2 regions of the Nonomuraea sp. NPDC049269 genome follow, and region 1 is predicted to be linked to the other one. Evidence: riboswitches for the same ligand, from Rfam matches in the RefSeq annotation. Region 1 holds a riboswitch; the other holds the start of a gene.

The links. Region 1 has a riboswitch for cobalamin ahead of ACGFNP_RS36645 (CbtB domain-containing protein). Riboswitches for the same ligand answer to the same signal wherever they lie in the genome.
Region 2: another riboswitch for cobalamin. It lies ahead of ACGFNP_RS55525 (ABC transporter substrate-binding protein); the one in region 1 lies ahead of ACGFNP_RS36645 (CbtB domain-containing protein).

Annotation. Positions count from the first base shown of each region.
Region 1 covers NZ_JBICSO010000007.1:229,658-232,856, reverse strand. The annotation lists gene ACGFNP_RS36660 (magnesium chelatase subunit D family protein) at 1-551, opposite strand, end outside; gene ACGFNP_RS36655 (histidine phosphatase family protein) at 548-1,102, opposite strand; gene ACGFNP_RS36650 (CbtA family protein) at 1,108-1,857, opposite strand; gene ACGFNP_RS36645 (CbtB domain-containing protein) at 1,866-2,054, opposite strand; adenosylcobalamin (AdoCbl) riboswitch at 2,055-2,203, opposite strand; gene ACGFNP_RS36640 (cytochrome c oxidase assembly protein) at 2,262-3,199, opposite strand, start outside.
Region 2 covers NZ_JBICSO010000013.1:322,484-325,682, reverse strand. The annotation lists gene ACGFNP_RS55535 (SDR family NAD(P)-dependent oxidoreductase) at 1-285, shown strand, start outside; gene ACGFNP_RS55530 (Gfo/Idh/MocA family oxidoreductase) at 321-1,181, shown strand; cobalamin riboswitch at 1,189-1,309, shown strand; gene ACGFNP_RS55525 (ABC transporter substrate-binding protein) at 1,381-2,328, shown strand; gene ACGFNP_RS55520 (iron ABC transporter permease) at 2,343-3,199, shown strand, end outside.

The DNA.
Region 1 (3,199 bases):
TCCGGGTTCATGGTGCCGACCAGGAGGAAGCGGGCCGCGTGCCGTACCGACACCGACTCGCGTTCGACGTAGCAGATCCCGAGGGCGGCCGCGTCCAGCAGCAGGTCCACCAGATGGTCGTGGAGCAGGTTCACCTCGTCCACGTAGAGCACGCCGCGGTGCGCGGCGGCCAGCAGGCCGGGCTCGAACGCCTTCACGCCCTCGGTCAGCGCCCGCTCCACGTCGAGCGAGCCGGCCAGGCGGTCCTCGGAGGCGCCGACGGGCAGCTCCACCAGCGAGGCGGGGCGGCGTAGCCACTGCTCGCCCGGCTCGTGCGGCCCGTCGGGGCACTCGTCGCCCGGTGCGGCGGGATCGCAGGCGAAGCGGCAGCCCGCCACGACGTCCACGGGCGGGAGCTGGGCGGCCAGCGCGCGGACGATGGTGGACTTGGCGGTGCCCTTCTCGCCGCGTACGAGCACGCCGCCCACGCGCGGCGAGACGGCGTTGAGCACCAGCGCCAGCTTCAGGTCCGCGAGCCCGACGACGGCGCTGAACGGGTAGGTGACGATCAAAGGGTGGCCTTCCGGTTGACATGCGCGACGCGCCAGCCGCCGCGTGTGCTGGACAGTTCGGTGGTGGACAACGGCGCCAGGTCGAAGCGGGTGGTGACCAGGGGGTTCAGCCCGAGCGCGTGGCCAAGGGCGGCCCTGATCACTCCCACGTCGCAGATCACGATGGCGGGGGACCGGCGTTCCGCGTCGAGCCAGGCCGCGACGCGGGCCGCCAGCGCGGCCAGGCTCTCCCCGCCGTGGGGCGTGGCGTGCGGGTCGGCGAGCCAGCTCGCCAGGGCGTCCGGCTCGGCCTCCGCGACCTTCGCGTACGGCAGGCCGCGCCAACTGCCGTGATCGGCCTCCGCGAGAGCCTGGACCACCGACGGCCGCAGTCCCATGGCGGCGGCGGTCTGATCGGCGGCCCTGGCCGGGGCCACCAGCGCGAGACCCGTCCAGGATCTGGCCCTGGCCAGGGCGGCGGCTCTGGCTAGGCTCGACGGGTCGGCGTTCTCGTCCATGGGGAAGCAGGCCGACCGCGTTCCCGGTGTGCCGGCCTGCCGTACGAACAGCACCTCTCTCAGCTCGGTGTGGGCACCGCGACGGGAACCGCGGCCGGGCGGCGGGCCGCTCGATCGCAGGCCCAGCCGAAGAGCACGCCGAACGCGGTCCAGAAGACCAGTTGCGTACCCAGCGACGCGAGCCTGAACTCCCACAGCAAGGTCGCGGGGAAGTTCGCGGGCACCTCGTTGACCGCGGGCAGCAGCGCCCAGGCGGCGATCACCGGCACCAGGAACGTCACCACCGTGACGAGCCAGCGTGCCCACGGCCCGCCCTGCGTCCGCCGCCCACTCGCCACCGCGATCGCGGTCGAGGCCAGCCCGACCCCGATCATGATCACGTAGAGCAGGGTGCGGCTGTTGATCGTCTCCGGATCGCCGACCGCTGGTGGGTTGGCGGGATATTTCAGGAATGGAAGGAGAATGATGGCCACGAAAGCGGTGGCCGCGGCGGCCAGCGCGAGCCCGCCCTCGGAGCGAGGGCCGACCCGCCCCCGCAACCCCGCGAACACCAGGGCGAACACTCCGCCCACGGCCAGCCCGTACAACCCGGTGGCCAGGAACAGCCCGGCTTTCTGGCCGGGTCTGCTGACCACCGCCTCCTCTCCATGATTGTGACCGGCCGCCTCGGCCGCGGGCGGCTGGGCGGCTTCCTCCAGGGCGATCGCGCTGTCCACACTCGGCTCGCCGAAGGCGAACGCGAAACCACCGGCGATCAGCCCGGCCAGCAGGCCCAGAAGCAGCCCCCTGACCAGCAGGGTGCGCACCACGCCGACCCCTAGTGGCACGGCACGCCGAGCAGGTGCCGCCCGTCGTGCATGAGTTCGTGGAGGTAGTTGCCGGTCTGTGAGATCGCTCCGTTGTCCATCAGGACCAGATAGGCCACCAACAGGAGCAGGGGTACGGCCAGCAGCCATGGGCGCAGGCGGGGGAAGGGAACGGACGTGGGAGTGGTCAGGCCACTCATAGTGCCTCCTCAGGGATGACGCGTCCCAACAAACGAGGTCACGGTGGCCAAGCGACCTGGCTCCCGGGATCTACGTCCCGGATACAGTGGCGCGTCCGCACCGGCTTCTCACCGGATTTCCCTTGGCCAATCGTGAAATCTACCGGAACGTATCCCTTCATCCCGTTCGCGTCAACACGCACACCATGAACGCGCAGCTCACAGAGCTCACACCGGCACGTCCACGCGGGCGACAAGCTTGAGTGCGGTCTTCCGCGACCGGGTCAGCCGTACGGCCAGCGCGGCGAGAGCCGGCACAGGCAGGACCAGGTACACCAGGCCGGCCAGCCCCTGGTCGGCCGCCACACTCGCCACGCCGCGCGGAGCCACCTGCGAGAACCACTCCTGGCCCAGCACCGGCCCGGCCAGCAGGAACAGGCCGACCACCACCTGTACCGCGACGACAGCCGCGAGCACCCACGCGCGATCCCGCCGCGTGATCGGCCGCGGCAGGGGATCGACCCCGGCCAGCAGCCAGCAGGACAGCAGCCCGGTGCCGAAGAACAGCACCTGGGTGAGCAGGTGGACCGCCTGGTTGGCGGTCGACCAGGCCAGCCAGCCGGTGCCGTACAGGACGACGACCGGCAGCACGTAAAGGGCCAGGGCGGCGATCGGATGAGTGAGCCGCGCGGCCAGGCGGCTGCGCAGGAGCGCCGAGGCGAGGTCGCCGTACTGCGATCCGGGGGTGATGGCCCGCGCGGTCAGGGTCAGCGGCGCCCCGAAGGCCAGCAGCAGCGGCCCGATGACGTTGAGCACCGTGTACTGCAGGGCGTGCGCCGACGGCATCGCCCGCGCGTAGCCGCTCACGCCGCCCACGAGCACCGCCGCCAGCACCGCCAGCCCGGCGAACCAGGCGAGCGTACGGCCCACCGGCCACGGGTCGCCGGTACGGGCCAGCCTGCGCACCCCGGCCAGATAACCGGCGGCCGGAAGCGCCAGGGCGAGCAGGACCAGCGGGTTGAGCCGGATCTCGGTGATCAGCGCGCCGATCGAGTAGGGCGCCAGGTCGTAGCCCAGCAGGTCGTTGTGGCCGCCGATGGCGGGTGGCGCGGAGCGCGACAGGCCGGCGGCCAGTCCCGTCGCCGCGGCCATCACCATCAACTCGC
Region 2 (3,199 bases), on a different contig from region 1:
GCCACCAAGTACGGCTCGCGCGGCATCCGCTGCAACGCCGTCGCCCCCGCCCTGGTCCTGACCGACGTGGCCGCGCAGGCCCTCGGCCGGGACCGGCTGGCCGACAAGGCGGCCGAGCGCCTGCTGCCCTGGGCCTGCACCCCGGAGGACGTGGCCGACCTCGTCGCCTTCCTCACCTCGGGCGAGTCGCGGTGCATCACGGGACAGACCATCGTCATCGACTCCGGCACCCTCGCCCACCGCCCCGAGCATGCCCTGCGCCAATGGCGCGACGCCGCTGAATGACTCTAGGGTTCTTCAAGCGGATCAAAGGGGGATGTATGGAGCCGGTGTCGGTCGGTTTGATCGGAGCGGGGCCGTGGGCGGAGCGCGCGCACGCGCCGATGCTGGTCAAGAGTCCGTATCTCCGTTTCGCCGGGGTATGGGCGCGCCGTCCGGAGGCCGCCGCCGGGCTGGGGGCGCCGGTGTTCGAGCGGATCGAGGAGCTGTTCGACGCGTGCGAGGCCGTGGCGTTCTGCGTGCCGCCGGGCGTACAGGCCGAGTTGGGGGTGCGCGCCGCGCGGGCCGGGAAGGCGCTGCTGCTGGAGAAGCCGCTCGCCGACTCACTGGAGAACGCGCGGCGCCTCGCGGACGCCGTGCGCGAGGCCGGGGTGGCCTCGCAGCTCGTCCTCACCATGCGCTACACCACGCAGGTCAGAGAGTTCCTGGCGCGCTGCGCCGGCATCGAGGCGTTCGGCGGCCACGCCGCGAACATCTCCAACGTCCTGCTGGGCGGCCACCCCTTCGGCACCCCGTGGCGGCTCCAGCGCGGCGCGCTCCTGGACGTCGGGCCGCACGTGATCGACCTGCTCGACGCCGCGCTCGGCCCGGTGACCGGCGTACGCGCGCACGGGAACCCGCTCGGCTGGACCGGCCTGCTGCTCGACCACGAGGGCGGCGCGGTCAGCGAGGCGTCGCTGAGCATGGCCGCCGCCGGCGACCTGCCGCCATCGAGCATCGCGGTGTACGGCAGAACGGGCAACGCGGTGCTGCTGCCCGGCGACGACGATCCGTTCGCGACCATCGCCGAGGAGTTCGCGCGGACCGTACGCCAGGGCGGCGGACACCCGCTGGACGCGGCCCACGGGCTCCGGCTGCAGCGGATCATCGCCGAGGCGGAGACCCAGTTGGCCACCCCTTGACTTAGCTTCCATCCGGAGCATTGATAGCGTCTGTCCGACGCGCAGAGTTGCAGCGAAGTCCGGTGCGAGTCCGGCGCTGTCCCGCAACTGTCATAGCCAGGTCGCCTGCCTCCGCGCTGACGTCATCAACCCTCGTGGAAAAGGGTGATCCGTCGCTCTCAGCGGGTCTCTCGGTTCCGACAGTGTGAAAGGACTTCTCGTGAGGCCCGTACGCACGGCCTTCGCGGGCGCGCTGCTGGGAACGCTCGTTCTGACCGGATGCGGCCAGAACAGCACTACCACCACCCCGTCACCCGCGAGCTCAACCGGCTCGACCGGCTCCACCGCCTACCCCGTAACGGTCGAGGCGGCCAACGGCAAGGTCACCATCGCCAAGAAGCCGGAGCGGATCGTCTCGCTCTCCGCCAGCCACACCGAGACGCTCTTCGCCATCGGCGCGGGCCCCCAGGTCATCGCGGTGGACGACCAGTCCAACTACCCGGCCGGCGTCCCCAAGACCGACCTGTCCGGCTTCAAGCCGAACGTCGAGGCCATCGTCGCCCAGAAGCCCGACCTGGTCGTCGTCTCCAACGACATCGACAAGGTGGTCGCCGAGCTGGGCAAGCTGAACGTGCCGGTCCTCCTGGAACCGGCCGCCACCAAGCTCGACGAGGCGTACGACGAGATCACCGACCTCGGCGCCGCCACTGGCAACACCGACAAGGCCGGACAAGTCGTGACAGGCATGAAGACGGCCCTGGACAAGCTCGCGGCGAACGCCCCCAAGGGCAAAAAACTCACCTACTACCACGAACTCGACCAGACCCCCTACGCTGCGACGTCGAGCACGTTCATCGGGCAGATCTACGGCATGTTCGGCCTCACCAACATCGCCGACAAGGCGCCGGACCCGGCGGGCGGTTATCCCAAGCTGTCGGCGGAGTTCGTCGCCCAGGCCGACCCCGACCTGATCTTCCTGGCGGACGTGAAGTGCTGCCAGCAGAGCAGGGACACGCTGGCCAAGCGGCCCGGCTGGAAGGGACTGTCGGCCATCAAGAGCGACCAGGTGATCCAGCTCGACGACGACCTCGCCTCGCGCTGGGGCCCGCGGGTCGTCGACCTGGCCCAGTCCATCAGTGACGCGGTCGCCAAGGCGGCCACCCGCTAGTGAGGTCCAGCCTGATGTGGACGGTGGGTGCGCTGGGCGTGCTCGCCGTCTCCATGGTGGCCGGGCTGCTCGGCGGGGCCGCCGACATCTCGCCGTGGCAGGTGGTGCTCCAGGCGGTCGACTGGCTGCCGTACGTGCACGTGGACTCGGGGCTGGCGCCCGTGGAACAGGGGCTGCTGTTCGAGCTGCGGCTGCCCAGAGTGCTGGTGGCGGCCGTGGTCGGCGGGCTGCTGGCCATCGCGGGGGCCGGCTACCAGGGGGTGTTCCGCAACCCGCTGGCCGACCCGTACCTGCTCGGCGCCGCCGCCGGAGCCGGGCTGACCACCACCGTGGTCATCGTGCTCGTGCCGACCCCCGTGGTCGGCATCCCGGTGGCCGCCTTCGTGGGGGCCGTGGGCGGGGTGTTCCTGGCGTACGTGCTCGGGAACACCGCCGGCCGCGCGGGCGGCACCGCCACGCTGGTGCTCGCCGGGGTGGCCGTCACCTCGTTCCTCACCGCGATCCAGACGTTCATCCAGCAGTTCAAGGTCGAGGAGTTGCAGCGCATCTACTCCTGGATCCTGGGCGACGTGGGCGGCGGGTGGGACCAGTTCTGGCTGGTGCTGCCGTACGCCGTCGTCTCTTCGGTGCTGCTGCTCGCGCACGGGCGGATGCTCGACGTGCTCTCGGTGGGGGACGAGGAGGCCACCAGCCTGGGCGTGCGGGCCGGTCGGGTCCGGCTGGCGGTCCTGCTGGCCGCGTCCCTGGCCACCGCGGCGGCCGTGGCGGTGAGCGGTCTCATCGGGTTCGTCGGCATTGTCATCCCGCATGTGGTCAGGCGGCTGGCGGGCGGCTCGTACCGGATCGTGCTGCCGCTGTCGCTGATCGGCGG